One region of the Bacillus cereus group sp. BfR-BA-01430 genome, then DNA from elsewhere that is predicted to be linked to it. Evidence: predicted binding sites of a transcription regulator. Region 1 holds the regulator's gene; each other region holds the start of a gene.

Region 1 (5,036 bases):
CAGTTGTTGTTCCGTCACCAGCTACATCATTTGTTTTGCTAGCAACTTCTGCTACTAATTTTGCACCCATGTTTTCAAAAGCATCTTCTAATTCAATTTCTTTTGCGATTGTTACACCGTCATTTGTAATAAGTGGTGAACCAAATTTTTTCTCAAGTACAACGTTGCGACCTTTTGGTCCAAGTGTTACTTTTACTGCGTTTGCAAGAGTGTCGACACCGCGAAGCATCGAACGACGTGCTTCTTCACTAAATTTAATATCTTTTGCCATAATATTTGACCCCCTTGGATTTTTTAAATATATAATTAACCGATAACTGCTAAAATGTCACTTTCACGTAAAATCAAGTAGTCTGCACCTTCATATTTCACTTCAGTACCTGCATATTTTGAGAAGATGATACGATCGCCTGCTGCTACCTCTAAAGCAACACGCTCACCATTTTCAAGCACTCGCCCAGTACCTACTGCAATAACTTTACCCTCTTGTGGTTTTTCTTTTGCAGTGTCTGGTAATACAATACCACTTGCTGTTTTTTCTTCCGCTTGAACAAGTTCAATTACAACGCGATCACCTAATGGCTTTAGCATGAACAATAACCTCCTCATTTTTCTATGTAAATTCTTTATTAGCACTCGAGTCTTCCGAGTGCTAACACACTTATAATAATAAATAATCTCAATTTCTTTTGCAAGTAAAAAAATCATAATTTTTTCTCAAATCACGATATAAACTTTTCTACAAAGCATCATTTTTTATAGAACTCTATATATGAATCAACGTTTCCACCTATCGTATGTTACAATAGGAAAGATACCATAAGTTGTTTTCTCTATTCGAACACCTTTTTCCTGTCTCCTATTTTATTTTTAAACAAAAATTTTTCATAAAGGCAATACTTACATATATTCGGCTGGCTGATTACATGTAATCCGGCCTTATCTCATAAGATAAAATTAGAAAGGATGGTTATCCCATTTGAAAAAGCAATATTGGTGGATTGTCGTTACATACATTGTTATGCAGTTATCAGGAATCATTGGCTTGCCCCTTCTTGCAAAAACTGGGCTATATGATAATAGAGGATTTACCAGGGAAGAAAAACTTCAACTTCTAACCGGTCATTGGGCTATTATTAGCTTCTTTATCGCATTATGTATTATCTTGTTATTACTTAGAACAGACATTCGCGATAGACATTTGGATACAAAACGCACGAATATCCCTGCGACAATTGGTTGGATTTTTATTGGCTTCTTTATGGCATTTTTTGCTCAAGGAATTGCAGGTGTCATCGAAATGCGTGTACTAGGTATTAAGCCTGGCTCTGAAAATACCGCACATTTAATGGAAATTGCAAGAACGACTCCATGGTTCCTTATTGTTATCTCAATAATAGGACCTATTTTAGAAGAAATTGTATTTAGAAAGATTCTATTTGGTACATTATATAAAAAGTTCAACTTCTTTATCGCAGCAATTATTAGTTCGCTTGTGTTTGCTGCTATCCATTTTGATTTTACACACTTATTAATATACACTGCTATGGGCCTTGTGTTTGCCTTTTTATATGTGCAAACGCGTCGAATTATCGTTCCGATTATGGCTCATGTTGGAATGAATACGGCAGTCGCAGTAGTTCAAGTTTTCATAAGTAATAACGAACAAATACAAGAGCTAATGAAAGAAGCTGAAAAAATGCAAGGCTTTATCGGAGGATTTTTAACATGAGAAATTCACCTTTGTTCATGGCAGCACTATATTTCCTTCTTGGCTGCGTCTTTGTAGTCTTTGCTATTATGAAGGCAACAGATACTGTTTGGAACATTTGGACAATACTGTTCGCTGCTATGGCAACAATTGACTTTAATCTAGCGCTTCGACTGATTTTAGTTAAATTCATAAAGAAAAAACAGTAAAACGCAGAGGGAGTCCCTCTGCGTTTTACTGTGGATAGTTTTTCAGAAAATAAACAAGCGTTTGTAATTCTACCGCTAAATCAATATGATGAATCCTTATTTTTTCTGATACATTTAATCGTGCCGGTGTAAAATTCAAAATACCGTGTACACTTGTATAAGCCAATCGATCTGCTACAGCTTGTGCAACGTTAGCAGGTACTGTTAATATTGCCACTTGTATATCACTTGTTAGGCGCTCTTCCAATTCATCCAAATGATATACAGGAATTCCTCCGATTTCTTTTCCAACTTTCTCTTCATCGACATCAAATGCCATTTCAATTTTCGTATTATTATTTTTTGTGAAATTATAATGTAAGAAAGCGGTCCCTAAATTCCCTACTCCAATAAGTGCCACGCGTGTTATATCATCTTGATCAAGCGTTTCACGGAAAAATGATAATAAATAATTTACATTATATCCATACCCTTTTTTCCCTAACGCTCCAAAATATGAGAAATCTCTTCGAATTGTTGCGGAATCTACCTTCACCGCTTCACTCAATTCTGCTGATGAAACACGTTGCTTACCAGAAAGAGATAAGTTTTGGATAAATCGATAGTATAGAGGCAATCTTTTGGCTGTGGCCTGCGGAATCTTTTGCTGATCCATATAACCTCTCCTCTCTTCCTATCTTTGTTCGTATACTTGGAATAAATACAAAAGTTTAGCACTTATAACATTCCTTGTATAATAAAGAAAGAAAGAAAAACTCTCTTTATTTTAAACTATACACTATTTTTAGTATGATTGAGAAATATAAACATGGCAAAGTTAAGAATTTATTTGAGGTGAAAACATTGATTTTATTACAAGTGAATGGGCTTTCAAAATTATACGGTGCTGAAACAATTCTAACTCATATTAAATTGGAAGTTCAAACAAAAGACCGTATTGCACTAGTCGGCCGAAACGGCGCTGGAAAATCTACATTATTAAAAATAATCGCCGGAGAATTGTCTCATGATAGCGGTGAAATAATAAAGCCAAAAGATGTTTCAATTGGCTACCTAGCTCAAAATACTGGATTAGAAACTTCTTTAACAATTTGGGATGAGATGCTAACTGTCTTCACACATTTACAGGAGATGGAGAAAAGACTGCGAAGGTTAGAGCATGAGATGGGATTAGAAGAAAACTTCTCAAATGCTGTCGTCTACGAAAAATTACTTCGTGAGTATGATCAACTACAGTTAGATTATAAAAATCAAGGTGGTTATCAATATGAAGCTGATATTCGCTCGATTTTAAGCGGTCTCGGCTTCCCATCTGAAACACACCAAACAACTATTTCTACATTAAGCGGTGGGCAAAAAACAAGATTAGCTCTTGGAAAATTATTATTAACGCGCCCTGATTTACTCATATTAGATGAACCGACCAACCATTTAGATATTGATACATTAACGTGGTTGGAACAATACTTACAAGGATATCCTGGTGCGATCTTAATCGTTTCTCATGACCGTTACTTTTTAGATAAACTTGTTACTCAAGTATATGAAATTTCTAATAAAGAAAGTAGACGATATGTTGGCAACTATAGTAAATATTTAGAGTTAAAAGCTGCACAATATGAGCAAGAAATGAAGCGCTATGAGAAACAACAAGAAGAAATCGCAAAACTTGAAGATTTTGTTCAAAAGAACATTGCACGTGCCTCTACAACGAAGCGAGCACAAAGTCGACGCAAACAATTGGAGCGAATGGAATTACTTACTAGACCCGTCGGAGATTCCAAATCCGCATCGTTCCATTTCGATATTGAAAAACAAAGCGGGAATGATGTCCTCCAATTAAAAGATGTTTCAATTGGCTATGATGAAAATCCTATTATCGAACATGTAAATATGCGTTTAACTCGGGGGGATAGCGTTGCACTAGTTGGGCCGAATGGAATTGGAAAATCTACATTATTAAAATCTATTGTGAACAAGTTACAGACATTACATGGCGAGATTTCTTTCGGTTCAAACGTATCTGTTGGATATTATGATCAAGAACAAGCAAACTTAACATCATCTAAACGTGTGTTAGATGAGCTATGGGATGATTACCCACTAGCACCAGAAAAAGAAATTCGCACACTACTTGGTAATTTTTTATTTACAGGTGATGATGTATTAAAGCCAGTCTCTTCTCTTAGCGGTGGGCAAAAAGCCCGATTAGCGCTAGCAAAATTAATGATGCAAAAGGCAAACCTATTAATTCTCGATGAACCAACTAACCATCTTGATTTAAATAGTAAAGAAATTCTAGAGAATGCCTTAATTGATTATCCAGGAACTCTTTTATTCGTATCTCATGATCGCTATTTTATTAACCGTGTCACAACTACAGTCGTTGAGTTATCAACAGACGGTGCGAAAGAATATTTAGGCGACTATGATTACTATATTGAAAAGAAAAATGAAATGATTGAGCGTGCAGAATTTGCACAAAAAGAAGTAGAAATTTCTGTCCCCAAAAACTTTGCACAAGAAAAGTTAAGTTATACGGAAGAAAAAGAACGTAAAAAGTTAGAACGACAACGGATGCGAAAAATTGAGGAACTGGAGCAAAACATTTCTAAAATCGAAGAAGAAATCGAAGAATTAGAAACTCAGCTCTGTCTGCCTGAAGTATATACAGACTATGAACGTGCAAGTGAAATTACAGCAGCGAAACAAAATCTTCAAGAACAATTAGAAAAAAATATGGGAGAATGGGAAGAACTACATATGTAACCTCTCCATTTATCTCACTATTTATAAACAATAAGATACAGAAAGAAACAAGGCAGATAGATGAAAATACAGCTGTCCGTAACAGTCTAATTGTTGAGGACCTTTCATTAAGGTAGCTACATATTCTTGAGCTACCTTATTTTTTTTACCCACTTGAAGCAACTTTGTGTCATCAGATATCTGACCTATTCTTTTCTATCCACAACATTATACACATATCCACCTTTATAAAACAAAAGTTAAAGTAACTTTTCCACATTATCCACAAACACCCGAAAAGTTATTCACATTTTATATTCACAATAAAACCCACATTATCAACAGATAATGTGGGTTTTATCCACAAC
Region 2 (5,036 bases), on a different contig from region 1:
TATTAAATCTACATCTTGTATGAATTCTTCCATTTCTTGTATCGCCACATCCGTCACAACTGGAATAATCTCAACTTCAGAATTAATCTTCTGTAAATGTTCTACAGCTGCAATTGCCTTTGGCTTATATTGCTTTGCATCTTCTTCTGTATATAATTGCTGCCGCTGCAAATTGCTCCACTCGACATAATCTCGATCCGCAATGGTCAGTTTTCCGATTCCTGCCCTAACAAGTGCTTCAGCATTGGCAGCGCCAAGAGCGCCAGCACCAATAAGCAATACATGCTTTTCTCTTATTTTCCTTTGTCCAGCTTCACCAATACTTGGAAATAATATTTGCCTTGAATAACGTTCCTGCAATGTTTTTCCCCCTTCTTATCCTCCAATATAAGACATTTCAATTTTTGCGCGATTTTTCGCGCTTTCTTCTGTCCGCTCATCAGAATATCGGTCTTTTCGATATCTCCATACATCTTGCATGACTTGTAATAACTCATTATCAGAACAATTTGTTCTAAGCAACGCTCTTAAATCCGTACCTTCTGTCGCAAACAAACACGTATAAAACTTTCCATCAGCTGAAATTCGCGCTCTTGTACATGAAGAACAGAATGATTCAGAAACAGAAGTGATAAATCCAACTTCCACATCACTTCCTATATAACGATAACGCTTTGCGACCTCTCCGAAATATTGTGGTTCAGCAGGTTCAATCGGGTATACATTGCCAATCATCTCAATTAATTCTTGTTTTGTAACTACCTGTTCGAAATTCCATCCGTTCGTACTCCCAACATCCATAAATTCAATAAAACGCAGCGGTATTTCCTGTTCTTTAAAATAAGTAGCCATTGGAAGAACTTGACTATCATTCATTCCTTTTTTCACAACCATATTTACCTTTACTTCAAGACCGGCTTCTTTAGCAGCTATAATCCCTTTTAACACAGGTTTCGTACTAATATTCCGTCCATTTATTTTCTGAAATACATGATCTTCTATCGCATCCAAACTAACGTTTACTCGTTGTAAGCCCGCTTCCTTTAATGCTTTTGCTTGTTTCGTCAAATGGATACCATTTGTTGTTAGCCCAATATCCGTTATACCATCAAGACTTGCCAGACGCTTAATCAGCTTCGGTAAATCTTTTCGAAGTAATGGTTCTCCGCCTGTAAGTCTAATTTTCTTTACACCCATGCCAACAAATAATTTTGCTAATCTTTCAATCTCATCAAATGTAAGTAAAATTTCTTCTTGTAAAAAAGCATAATCTGGTCCAAATACTTCGGCCGGCATACAATATGTGCATCTAAAATTACAGCGATCTATAACTGAAATCCGTAAGTCTTGAAGCGGGCGCTCGAAAGAATCTCTCACCTTCTCGTGCATCATCACCCCTCCTTTTTGCTTCATTCCTATCTTTCTTCATTCTATTATAATATATTTTTGAACTGCGATGTTTTAGCTCGTGTTCTTTGTTTGCTTTCCATATTTTATTTGCCTTCATCATAATCAAGTAATCTAATATTTGTTGTGATATTTCTCACATCATGTGCGCCATTCAAAAATTCTTCACAAATCCGTTCGTAATTTGTTCACATTGAAGGAAAAATTCCCCACAAAAAAACCTTGAAACAAACTGTCTCAAGGTGAATACTGTCTATTTATTGAATGAAATCATTATTATAGTAATGCTCTTTATCAGTCATCCACTACTAAAAGTTTTCGTTACTTTTTTAATAAGCATACTAAAAAACGAGTAGAAAAAAATGGATGAAACAATAAAAAACTTCCTATAATACTATTATACTTAACAGATGTTTGCATGAAACATCTACTTCTTTATATAAAAATGAACTTATTTCTTATACTATACAGGAAATATTACTTGCATTTTCATCATGCTTACACTCAAAATAAAGGATAGACTGCTCGAAAAAGAAAGGTGATTGCTGTGACAAATCGTACGGCATTATCAAATGATTTAAAAGAACTACTTGCATCTGTTGAATATAAAATGAAAGTCAGCAAAGGAAGCTATATTTTTCAAGAAGGTATAGAAGCAAAAGAGCTCTATATCATTCGATCTGGAAAAGTACAAATTAGTAAAATTAGCGCTGATGGACAAGAGTTAACACTTCGCATTTGTTCAAAGGATGATATTATCGGCGAATTAACACTATTTGCAGATCATGCAAAGTATTTATTAAATGCAAAATGTCTCGAAGAAGTTGAGATTGGTGTAATAAAACGAGATGCCTTAGAAAAAGCACTGCTTCAAAAGCCAGCTCTTGCGTTTGAATTTATGAAATGGATTAGTGAGCATCTAAGAAGAATGCAAACAAAATTTCGTGATTTAGTATTGCATGGAAAAAAAGGAGCTTTATATTCCACACTCATTCGCATGACAAATAGCTACGGTATTTTAAAAGAAAATGGTATCTTGATTGATTTGCCTTTAACAAATCAAGAACTCGCTAACTTCTGTGCTACTTCACGCGAAAGTGTCAATCGTATGTTAAATGAATTAAAAAAACAAGGAATCCTTTCTATTCAGAAAGGAAAAATCACAATTCATAATTTACAATTTTTAAAATGTGAAATTTCTTGTGAAGATTGCCCCTCCTCTATTTGTAGTATTGAGTAGTCTCTCTATTTGAGAGGCTACTTTTTCTTTTCTCCTTCATTCTACACGAAAAACACATAATGAAATGTGAAAAACACCACATTTTTACGAAAAACATTACATTTTGATTTTTGACAATCTGTTGAACTGTGATAGATATCACATCCCTATTTATGCCCTCCTCTTATAGTGAAGATAAGAAAACAAGAGGTAATAAAGGAGTGAGCAGTATGAAAAAGAAATCTTCAGCATTCATGAAACGTTTAAAATATTTTTCTCCAATAGATCGCTATAACGAGAACCATACACAAGAAACATATGAAGATCGTGAATGGGAAAATGTCTATCGAAAAAGATGGCAACATGATAAAGTCATCCGCTCTACACATGGAGTAAACTGTACTGGCTCTTGTAGTTGGAACATTTATGTAAAAGATGGAATTGTAACTTGGGAAGGGCAAGAATTAAATTATCCAACTACTGGCCCTGATATGCCGGATTTTGAGCCTCGTGGTTGTCCACGCGGTGCAAGTTTTTCTTGGTACATTTATAGTCCACTTCGCGTGAAATATCCATATGTACGAGGCGTCCTTTGGAATATGTGGAAGGAAGAACTTCAAAATCATGCATCACCATTAGATGCTTGGAAAAGCATTGTAGAAAATCCTGAAAAAGCTCGCACCTATAAAAGTGCACGTGGTAAAGGTGGATTCATTCGTGCGAACTGGGATGAAGTATTGCAGCTTGTTGCAACCTCCTTACTATATACAGTAATGAAATATGGCCCCGATCGAAACGTTGGTTTCTCACCAATTCCAGCCATGTCTATGTTAAGTCATGCTGCTGGTAGCCGCTTTATGCAGCTAATGGGCGGACCTATGCTTAGCTTCTATGATTGGTACGCTGACCTCCCACCCGCTTCCCCACAAATTTGGGGTGATCAAACGGATGTGCCAGAAAGTAGTGATTGGTACAACTCTGGCTACATTATGACATGGGGTTCAAATGTGCCAATGACAAGAACGCCAGATGCTCACTTCTTAGCTGAAGTGCGTTATAAGGGAACAAAAGTCGTTTCTGTAAGTCCTGACTTTGCTGAATCTACAAAATTTGCTGATGACTGGATGAGCGTAAAACAAGGGACAGATGGCGCGCTTGCGATGGCAATGGGGCACGTCATTTTACAAGAGTTTTATGTGGACAAACAAGTGGAATACTTCACAAATTATGCAAAACAATATACTGATTTCCCGTTCTTCGTCACATTAAAACAACAAGGAGACCAATTCATAGCAGATCGATTCTTACATGCAAGTGATATTGGCCGTGAAACAAAGCATGGCGAATGGAAGCCTGTTCTTTGGAATGATAACACGAATGATTTTGCCACTCCTCACGGCACAATGGGCTCTCGTTGGGATAACGAGAAGAAATGGAACTTGCGCTTAGAGGATGAGCAAACGGGGAAAAAGATTGATCCACGTCTTTCTTTACTTGGCATGGAAGATGCCGCTTGTACTGTACAGATTCCATACTTCTCTGATGAAGGAAATCAAATACTAGAACGAACAATTCCAGTGAAGAAAATTAAAACACGAGATGGTGATGTTTTCGTTACAACTGTGTACGATTTAACATTAGCTAACTACGGCGTAAACCGTGGACTTGGCGGCCAAGAGTCAAAAGACTTTCATGATTCGATTCCATTTACACCAGCATGGCAAGAAAACATTACAGGTGTAAAACGAGACTTAGTCATTCAAATCGCTCGTGAGTTTGCTCAAAATGCTATCGATACAAATGGTCGCTCCATGATTATTGTAGGTGCTGGTATTAACCATTGGTTTAACTCTGATACGATTTATCGCGCTGTTTTAAACCTCGTTCTTCTCGTTGGGGCACAAGGCGTAAATGGCGGTGGTTGGGCACATTATGTCGGGCAAGAAAAATTACGTCCAGCCGAAGGATGGCAAACCATTGCGATGGCAAGAGACTGGCAAGGTCCTCCAAAGCTACAAAACGGGACATCATTCTTCTATTTTGTAACAGATCAGTGGCGTTATGAAGATACACCAGTCGGTCATTTAGCATCACCAGTTGTTGGCAACTCACGCTATCAACATCATGGTGATTACAATGTATTAGCAGCTCGTCTTGGCTGGCTTCCTTCTTATCCGACTTTCGAAAAGAATGGCATTGAAATTTATAAAGAAGCTGTCGCTAATGGGGCAACCACAAAAGAAGAAATTGGAATATATGTGGCACAGAAATTAAAAGAAAAAGAACTGAAATTTGCCATTGAAGATCCAGATAACAAAAATAACTTCCCACGTAACTTATTTGTATGGCGTGCAAACTTAATTTCAAGTTCAGGTAAAGGTCACGAATATTTCTTAAAACATTTACTCGG
Region 3 (5,036 bases), on a different contig from region 1:
TATCATGAAATTGAAGAGGAAACAGGGGCAAGTACAGCTACAATCTCTCGGGTGAAAAGATCGTTAAACTATGGGAATGATATGTACGATTTACTTTTTAAGAGAATGAAGGAAAAGTAATTTTTATATACATAGTATTTAACTAGGTGAAGTTTTAAATAGGTAAAGTGAAATTTCGATTAGTGGGATTCATTCTCTACTGATCGGGTGATTAGTAAGAGGAGAATTCTTTCCTTTTATTATTGAAGGTTATTTTGTTTTTGTAGCGAATAAAAAGAGATATGAAAAAACCCAAACCATAGTGAAGTATGATTTGGGCTAATTAAGGATTAGTAAGCTAAGCTGAATAATCCTTTAATGTGTGATAAGTAACGAACGTTACTTGCTTCTTTCATTAATGATGCTGGTAAGCCTTTAAGTGGAGTTGAGCTTGCACCAATAATCGCAACAGCATCTTTACGTCCTAGGCTTGCAAGTGTACCAGAGTTTACTGGTTTAAACTCTTCAAGGGCTTTTCCTTCTAATGCTGCGTATAAGTTGTATCCAATTAGTTCACCCATTTGCCAAGCGATTTGTGCAGTTGGTGGGTATGGGCGGCCTTCTGGACCGAATACAACAGCGCTGTCTCCAGCAACGAATACATTTTTATGAGAAGTAGATTGTAAGTAGTCATCAACAGTTGCACGGCCACGGTTCACTTCAAGACCAGATTCGCCAATTAATGGGTTACCTTGTACGCCACCTGTCCAAACGAACGTGTTCGCAACAATTTTTTGACCGTCTTTTAAGTCGATTGTGTTACCTTCAACATTCGTTACAGGAAGACCTGTTAAGAATGTAACACCGCGTGCTTCTAAGCTAGTTGTCGCACGTTCAATTAAATCGTCTGGTAATACTGGAAGGATTTTTGGACCTGCTTCAACAAGAAGTAATTTTACTTCTTTTGGATTTACGCCGTAGCTTTTTGCAAGTTTAGGCATAATATCAGCAAGTTCACCCACTAGCTCAACGCCAGTTAATCCGCCACCGCCGATTAAGATTGTCGCATCAGCTTCATTTTTCGTTTTTGCGTATTCACGAATGCGGTCTTCCACATGTTTAAAGATTTTGTTTGCATCAGCAGCAGATTTTAATACCATGCTGTTTTCTTCTAATCCTGGAATACCGAAGTAAGCAGTTTTACTTCCTAAAGCAACTACAAGTGCATCATAAGATAAAGTAGTGCCTCCAACTAGTTTTACTTCTTTTTTATCTACTGAGAAAGATTCAACTGTTGCAATTTTAAGATCGATATCTTTTCCTTTGAAAAGTTTTGTAAGTGGCATTGCAATTGCTTGCTCAGAAACATTACCTGCTGCTAAGCGGTGTAGTTCTGTGATGATTTGGTGTGTTGGATATTGGTTAATTACTGTAACTTGTGCTTCTGATTTGCTGTAATATTTGCGTACATTTAAAGCGGCAAGAAGTCCGCCATAACCAGCGCCTAAGATGACAATTTGTTTTGACATAGTATGATATCCCCCGTCTTTACTAATTGTTGTTATAAGATAAATTATTTATTATTGCGTTCTGCACTAATTTGAAGATAAGCATTTACAAAGCGGAACATTTTTTGTGCTTGTGGATCTTTTAATAATTTTAATAAACCAAAAAGACCGATAACTTCAGTGCTTTCCTCAGCGCGATCTTTTGCTTCAATAGCAGTTGCTGCCATTGTTTTTACAGTATCTTTTACAGGTTCTACAATCTCTTGGATTGCACCAACAGTGTCGCTTTTTAATACTTCATCATTTGCAACAGTTTGTGCGAAATCATAAGACTTAGTTAAAATGTTAACAAGCTCAGTTAATTTTGGAAGCTGTTCTACTAGCGTAGTTAATGATTGTTGTACTTCAGGTTTTAATAACTGGTCAAGTACATCTAGTTGTTCTTGGCTAGCAGAAATTTGTACAGATTCTTGTTCAGGCTTTGTTTGAGTGATAGTTTCTGGCATCTCCAATTCTCCTTTACGATAACAATACTCTTATTTTGTGGAATAAGTATCCCGAATATAGGTAAGAACAGCAAAAAAATGCAAAACTTTATACAAAGCTTCACAAAATGAGATCAATACCTTTAAATTTCTAATTACAGTTGAAGAAATTTAAAATCATAATGTCTTACCTATTATTTATGAACTTGTCCGATACATGACTTGTCCGCATAATAGAAAAGTTCCTTTATCGGCAAGTGTATAATATATATATATCTTTTATTATATACTATATACACTTATGTTAACATAAAAAATGATTCGTAACTATATGGATTTGATTCCATAACTTAGTGATGACAACGGAAGAGAGCAGACATTTTATTTTAGAATTCTTTAAAATATAGTCGAATATAGAGAAGAAAGAGGAAAAATGAGTAAGTTTTGTTCATTTTTCCTTTTTTGATTATAGTTCGCGCGTTACATAAAAAGAATGAAGAGGCTTTTGATGCGAGTGAAATATGGAGAGGAGATTTAAGAATAGTTACATCATTTTATATTGATGTTAAAAATAAGAAGTGGTATGAAAAGATGAGTTTTTTTGACAAAAGATTATAGTTCAAGTAAAGGCGAAGAGTGGAACCTATCAAGTGCTAGCAACTGGTTAAAGGTCATCAATGAAAAAGGGGAATTTTGTCTTCAATTTAAAGGGGATAGCTCATAAGGGAACAGCGACAATTCAAAATGCAGTTGTACTACGTGAAAGGAGCAAGGAAAAAACAGGCTCAGAATTAGCTATGAGCTGGAAAAAGCTGAAGCGCTTAAATCATCTACACCTTACAAGAGATAAACGAGTGGATGGTTTTGGATGGAAGATATTATAATAAGAAGTAAAACTCCCACCTCAAGATTTTAGATGGGAGTTTTACTTTATTATTCTGCTTCAGAAACAACTGTGAAGCGTTCGTTTTCGTGTTTTGGATTTTCGATTTCATCAAGTGTTGCTACAGCGAAATCTTCATAACTTACATAGCTATCGCCTTTTGAATTAACAAGAAGGTGATCTTTACCAGCTTTATAAGAACCAGTACGTTTTCCTAATGCGAATAGAGCAGAAGGGCTAATGAATGCCCAAGTAATATCGTTTGTTTGTTGTAAAATTTCTAAGTTTTTGCCCTGGTTTTGAGCGGTTGGAAGATATTCTGCTGGGAAACCTGGTGTTTCAAATACTCGTGTTGTTTTTGCTTCGTCTACAAATAGACTACCAGCGCCGCCGACAACAATTAATTTTGTATGTGGTGCACCTTTCATTGCTTCAATTAATACGTTGCCGACATCAACGTGAAGATGCTCTTTACCAGCTGGAGCGCCAAATGCGTTCACAACTACATCGAATACTTGAAGGTCATTAGAAGTAAGATCGAATACGTCTTTTTCTAATACTTTTACATTCTTGTCTGTAATTTTTGATGCGTTTCGTACGATTGCAGTAACTTCATGACCGCGGTCAAATGCTTCTTTCATAATGCGGCTTCCAGCTTTTCCGCTTGCTCCGATAATTCCAATTTTCATAAGAAATCCCTCCGAAATTTTATAAAATAAGTAGTAAAGCTATATATCTAAAGGTGGATAGATAGTTTTATGATCAGGTTGTTTTATCAATCTGATGTAATCATTATAGTTACAGCTTTGTTGTTTGTCAATTCAATTGTATGAAAAATAATTATGCCCAGTTTGTTTAGGAAATAAACGATGTTATAAATAATTACATAATCATGTCATAAAACCTAACATTTTTTTGTCTAAACTTGTTGATTCTTAAAATTTTTTAGAATATAATTTTCTTATTGTTAGAAGAGGGGGAGTGATTCGATGGAAATGTTAGCGAGATTGATTACGGATATAAATAATGTTCTTTGGACATATATTATGATTGGGATGTTAATTAGTATTGGCGTTTATTTTTCTTTGCGAGTTAAATTTGTTCAAATTCGCTATTTTGGTGAAATGATTCGCTTACTAGGAGATGGAGCGAGTTCGAAAACACGTAAAGCACAAAAGGAAAAGAGTGGCGTTTCGTCGTTCCAGGCGTTTTGTATGAGTACAGCTTCTCGTGTAGGTACAGGTAATTTAGCAGGTGTAGCAATTGCGATTTCAACTGGTGGACCTGGGGCTGTGTTTTGGATGTGGCTGATTGCGGTAATTGGTGGTGCATCTGCTTTTGTAGAAAGTACATTAGCGCAAATTTATAAAGTGAAAGATGGAAATACGTTCCGCGGGGGACCGGCGTATTATATGGAAAAAGGACTAAATAAGCGCTGGCTAGGTGCTATTTTCTCTATTTTAATTACAGTTAGTTTTGGTTTGATTTTTAATGCCGTACAGTCAAATACTGTAGCAGCAGCATTTGATGGCGCATTTCATGCAGATAGTAGATTAGTCGGGGTTGTAATGGCTGGGCTGTTAGCAATTATTATTTTTGGTGGGGTAAAACGAATTGCTCGTGCTGTCGAAATGATTGTTCCTGTTATGGCACTTATTTATATAGGAGTTGCCCTGTTTGTAGTCATTACAAATATTGCAGAGATTCCAAGCTTATTTAAAGAAATTATTTTACATGCTTTTGGAATTAAAGAAGTTGTTGGTGGTGGATTTGGAGCGGCTATTTTATTAGGGGTAAAACGTGGATTATTTTCAAATGAAGCTGGTATGGGGAGTGCGCCAAACGCAGCAGCAACTGCGAATGTAACACATCCAGTCAAACAAGGATTTATCCAAACATTAGGGGTATTTACAGATACATTGCTAATTTGTAGTTGTACAGCATTTATTATTTTATTATCAGATGTATCAGGATTAACCAATACAAATGGTATCCAATTAACACAACAAGCATTAAGTCAACATATTGGACCTTGGGCATCTATTTTTGTAGCAGTCGCGATTTTCTTATTTGCATTTAGTTCACTTGTTGGGAATTACTATTATGGTGAAACAAATATTGAATTCTTAAATGGAAGTAAAGGGATATTAATCGTTTATCGAATTGCAGTGCTTGGTATGG
Region 4 (5,036 bases), on a different contig from region 1:
TACTATGCTGTAGCTGCACTAATTACGTTAAAAGAGTAGAAGCAAAAAAGGCAGATGAGACATCATCTGCTTTTTTATCCCGCTATTTTAGGGCAGTAAGACTCCCACCTCAAGATTCAGAGAGAAGCAAGGAAGATAGGTGGGAGATTAACTGCCCGTAACAGCCCGATTGGTGAAGGCTCATAATCAGTGGGGGATGAAGAAAACCCCCACTGATTAAAGTTTCACTTTATGTAATGAGCTTATCTGCTATTTTAGGACAGCCCGATTGTTGGGGATAAAGAAAGCTTTTGCTGATGAAAGTTTCACTTTATGTACGAAACTACTAATTTTTCTGGAAATGTATGACTTACCTATCACAAAATCAGTAATACTTGTATACATTAAGATGTACAGATGTATTATCCATATTATTTTATATAAATGAAAAAAGTTAAGAATGCGTCTATTAAGTAAACACTGGAGAAAACTAGTAAACGTTTTTAATAGACTATTACATTATTTTTTTAATAATGAATAGTATTTTTGATAAACTTCGCTACGCTCATTTCATAAACAGCGAAGTAAATATGGCAAAAGAGAAAGGAGAAGAAAAAATGAATGATAGTGGGAAGATAACTGTCATTGGATTGGGCTATGTTGGTCTTCCTTTAGCGATACATTTTGCGGAAAGAGGATATAACGTAGTCGGATTAGATAAAGATAAACGAAAAATAGAACGAATTGAAAAAGGAGATAGCTATATACCAGATGTTTCTTCGAATATCTTAAAAGGTTTGGTGCAAAACAAGCAGTTGGTAGCTTATACGCCTCATACAGGGATAGAAGAATTTCAAAAGAGCGAGTATGTGATTGTTACGGTACCAACGCCAATTAATAAACAAAAAGAACCTGATTTAAGTGCTCTTATTGCAGCCTCTCATTATATAAAACAAAACCTTCAAGCAGGACAAACCTTCATTTTTGAAAGTTCCACATATCCGGGTACATTGGAAGAAGTCATCATTCCGATCATTGCTCAATCAGGTAAAGAAGTTGGAAAAGATTATTATATTGGATACTCACCAGAGCGAATCGATCCAGCGAATCAGCAATATACAGTGCAAACTATTCCAAAAGTAATTAGTGGTCAAACTGAGAGATGTAAGCAACAAGTCCAAAAATTGTATAGTACTGTATTTGATACAGTCGTTCCAGTTAGTTCTCCAAAAGTAGCAGAGATGTGTAAGTTATTTGAAAACATTCAGCGTTTAGTTAATATTTCCTTAGTAAATGAGTTGAATATACTTTGTGAAAAGTTAGGGATTGATTTTCGTGAAGCTCTTGAAGCTGCGGCGACAAAACCATTTGGTTTTACACCATATTGGCCGGGACCAGGAATAGGAGGGCATTGTATCCCAGTTGATCCTTTATATTTTCAGTGGAAAGCAAGACAGCTAGGGCGATCAAGTCAATTAATCGAAGCAGCTCATATGATTAATGAAAAGATGCCACAACAAATTGTAACGCAGGTGAAAGAATGGAGTGCTCCTCCAGGAACTGTCTTTCTGATTGGTATTGCGTATAAGAAAGATGTAAATGATTTACGAGAATCTCCAGCATTACCAATCATCGAGCTGTTAATAAACGAGGGATATAAAGTACAATATCACGATCCATATATTTCATCTGCAAAAATTGGAGACGAAATATATGATTCTATTCCACTTGAGAAGAAAATATTAGAAAAAGCAGATTGTATACTAATTGTAACAGATCATTCCAATATAGATTGGAATATATGTAAAGGAATGGGACATGTAATAGATACACGAGGTGTACTAAAGAAGGTGAGTGCATGAAGAAACGTTGTTTGATTACAGGTGGAGCAGGATTTATTGGATCACATTTAGCGGAAGAACTTGTGAAAAGAGGTCATCAAGTTACGATTGTTGATAATTTTTATAAAGGAAAAAGTAAATATCATGAAGAGTTAATAGAAAAAATTCCAATTATTCCGATTAGTATTCTTGATAAAAATTCGATGTATGAATTGGTAGATCAGCATGATGTTGTATTTCATTTAGCTGCTATTTTAGGTGTAAAGACTACGATGGAAAAAAGTATTGAATTAATTGAAACGAATTTTGATGGAACAAGAAATATTTTACAAGCAGCATTAACGGGAAAGAAGAAAGTGATTTTCGCCTCCACTTCTGAAGTGTATGGAAAAGGAACGCCACCGTTTTCGGAAGATGGTGATCGGTTATATGGAGCAACATCTAAAATTCGGTGGAGTTATGCAATTTGTAAAACATTAGAAGAGACATTGTGTTTAGGATATGCGCTACAAGGATTACCAGTAACAATTGTCCGTTATTTTAATATTTATGGCCCAAGAGCAAAAGATGGTCCATATGCTGGGGTGATTCCACGATTTATTCGTGCAGCTCTTCAAGGTGATGATCTTCTTGTATATGGAGATGGAAAGCAAACGCGTTGTTTTACGTATGTAAGTGATGCGGTAGAAGCGACAATTTCCGCAATGGATGAAAATGTAAATGGAGAAATCATTAATATAGGATCTGAAGACGAAAAAAGTATTCAAGAAGTAGCACAAGATATTCATCAATTGACGAATTCATCTTCCAAAATTGTTCATGTACCATTTGAAAAGGTGTATCCACATGGGTTTGAAGAAATTCCGAATCGAAAGCCTGATGTTACAAAGCTAAGAGAAACATGTCAATTCCATCCTAATGTTTCATGGGAACAAGGATTGAAAGAGACGATTCAGTGGTTTCGTGAAATAGAGAATGATTAAATAATGATTCGTGATGAGGCCTGTTCGTCGTAAGGTTTAAAGTTTAAAGCTATAAAAAAGAAGTGTACCGATTTGGTACACTTCGTCTATTCTGTCATAAAAACAATATAACAGAATAAGAGGTAAGGGTATTACAGTTTATAATGGGTATGACTTTTTATACCACAGAATAGGATTCGTTTATAAGGATACTAAAAAAATATAATTAAGGAAAGAGCCAATTGAAAAGAGTATTAAACTAATATTAACACTATCTATATAGTTGTTTGCTCAACGTTTCACAAATGTGTCACAACTATCTTGTTCATTTTTTTAAAAAAGTAGTATTCTAAATGTGTAAGCTGTTATATAAAAAATCTTAGTCCTGTACTAATCAAAAAATGGAGGAGATTAGGATGACTCAAGTATTAGAAACTGTAAAACATGCATGGGAAAAATTTAAAGGTGAAAAATGGAAAGCAGAGATTGATGTTCGCGATTTCATTTTAAATAATGTAAACGTTTACGAAGGTGACGAATCCTTCTTAGCGGGAGCAACAGAAGCAACGAAAAAACTTTGGGATCAAGTAATGGATCTAACTAAGCAAGAACGTGAAAATGGTGGCGTTCTTGATATGGACACAAAAATTGTTTCTTCTATTACATCACATGGTCCAGGATATTTAAATAAAGAGCTTGAAAAAGTAGTAGGTGTTCAAACAGATCAACCATTTAAACGTTCTTTACAACCATTTGGTGGTATTCGTATGGCAGAGCAATCTTGTGAAGCATATGGATTTAAAATGGATGAAGAATTAAGTCGTATCTTTAGAGATTGGCGCAAAACTCATAACCAAGGTGTATTTGATGCTTACACTCCAGAAATGAGAGCAGCTCGTAAATCAGGTGTTATTACTGGCCTTCCAGATGCATATGGACGTGGACGTATTATTGGTGATTATCGCCGCGTAGCATTGTATGGGGTAGATCGTTTAATTGAAGCGAAAAAAGAGGATTTAAATCTAACAGGAAGTGTAATGAGTGAAGATGTTATCCGTCTACGTGAAGAATTATCTGAGCAAATTCGTGCACTTCAAGAGTTAAAAGAAATGGCAGCTTCTCACGGTTTTGATATTTCGAAACCAGCGACAAATGCACAAGAAGCATTCCAGTGGTTATACTTTGCTTATCTTGCAGCAATTAAAGAACAAAACGGGGCTGCAATGAGTCTTGGACGTACTTCAACATTCTTAGATATCTATGTTGAAAGAGATTTAGAAAATGGCACTTTAACTGAAGAGGAAGCGCAAGAAATTGTTGACCATTTCATTATGAAATTACGTCTTGTAAAATTTGCGAGAACTCCTGATTATAATGAATTATTTTCTGGTGACCCAACTTGGGTAACTGAATCTATCGGTGGTATTGCACTTGACGGTCGTCCATTAGTAACAAAAAACTCATTCCGTTTCTTGCATACATTAGACAATTTAGGACCTGCGCCAGAGCCAAACTTAACAGTTCTTTGGTCTAAGCAATTACCACAGAAATTTAAAAACTACTGTGCAAAAATGTCTATTAAAACATCTGCAATTCAATATGAAAATGATGACATTATGCGTCCAGAATATGGCGATGACTATGGTATTGCTTGCTGTGTATCCGCAATGAGAATTGGTAAACAAATGCAATTCTTCGGAGCTCGTGCAAACTTAGCGAAGGCTTTACTATACGCTATTAATGGCGGGAAAGACGAAAAGTCAAAAGCGCAAGTAGGACCAGAATTTGCACCAATTACTGCTAGCGTACTAGATTATGATGAAGTGATGCATAAATTTGATATGACAATGGAATGGTTAGCGAGTCTTTACTTAAATACATTAAATGTAATTCACTACATGCACGATAAATATAGCTATGAACGTATCGAAATGGCACTTCATGATACAGAAGTTCTTCGCACAATGGCAACAGGTATCGCTGGTCTATCTGTCGTAGCTGACTCTTTAAGTGCAATTAAATATGCAAAAGTAAAACCAATTCGCGATGAAAATGGTATCGCGGTTGACTTTGAAATTGAAGGTGACTTCCCGAAATATGGTAACAATGATGACCGCGTTGATGAAATTGCAGTAAATCTTGTGAAAACATTTATGAACAAACTTCGTAAACATAAAACATACCGTAATTCTGTTCATACAATGTCAATCTTAACAATTACATCTAATGTGGTATATGGTAAGAAAACTGGTAA

What was found. The regulator Rex, encoded in region 1, represses fermentation and respiration genes when NADH is low (regulators of the CRP and FNR family bind a similar motif). The targets are predictions, from matches to a motif close to TTGTGAAATATTTCACAA.
Region 2: MR058_RS11725 (nitrate reductase subunit alpha) is a predicted target of Rex. The motif match lies at 2,712-2,729, and genes of this name have one in related genera.
Region 3: MR058_RS10410 (DUF1641 domain-containing protein) is a predicted target of Rex. The motif match lies at 2,082-2,099, and genes of this name have one in related genera.
Region 4: pflB (formate C-acetyltransferase) is a predicted target of Rex. The motif match lies at 3,070-3,087, and genes of this name have one in related genera.

Annotation. Positions count from the first base shown of each region.
Region 1 is NZ_JAKUEW010000026.1:7,707-12,742, forward strand. Features, by position in the region: gene groL (chaperonin GroEL) at 1-271, opposite strand, end outside; gene groES (co-chaperone GroES) at 307-591, opposite strand; gene MR058_RS21990 (CPBP family intramembrane glutamic endopeptidase) at 980-1,732, shown strand; gene MR058_RS21995 (YdiK family protein) at 1,729-1,920, shown strand; gene MR058_RS22000 (redox-sensing transcriptional repressor Rex) at 1,946-2,575, opposite strand; gene MR058_RS22005 (ABC-F family ATP-binding cassette domain-containing protein) at 2,764-4,689, shown strand.
Region 2 is NZ_JAKUEW010000005.1:107,052-112,087, forward strand. Features, by position in the region: gene MR058_RS11710 (molybdopterin-synthase adenylyltransferase MoeB) at 1-360, opposite strand, end outside; gene moaA (GTP 3',8-cyclase MoaA) at 376-1,389, opposite strand; gene MR058_RS11720 (Crp/Fnr family transcriptional regulator) at 1,955-2,647, shown strand; gene MR058_RS11725 (nitrate reductase subunit alpha) at 2,857-5,036, shown strand, end outside.
Region 3 is NZ_JAKUEW010000004.1:107,484-112,519, forward strand. Features, by position in the region: gene MR058_RS10400 (YerC/YecD family TrpR-related protein) at 1-120, shown strand, start outside; gene MR058_RS10405 (NAD(P)/FAD-dependent oxidoreductase) at 330-1,508, opposite strand; gene MR058_RS10410 (DUF1641 domain-containing protein) at 1,553-1,993, opposite strand; partial or broken gene MR058_RS10415 (hypothetical protein) at 2,677-2,856, shown strand; gene MR058_RS10420 (NAD(P)-dependent oxidoreductase) at 2,906-3,544, opposite strand; gene MR058_RS10425 (alanine/glycine:cation symporter family protein) at 3,845-5,036, shown strand, end outside.
Region 4 is NZ_JAKUEW010000006.1:170,117-175,152, forward strand. Features, by position in the region: gene MR058_RS13150 (sugar ABC transporter ATP-binding protein) at 1-39, shown strand, start outside; gene MR058_RS13155 (nucleotide sugar dehydrogenase) at 597-1,841, shown strand; gene MR058_RS13160 (NAD-dependent epimerase/dehydratase family protein) at 1,838-2,803, shown strand; gene pflB (formate C-acetyltransferase) at 3,199-5,036, shown strand, end outside.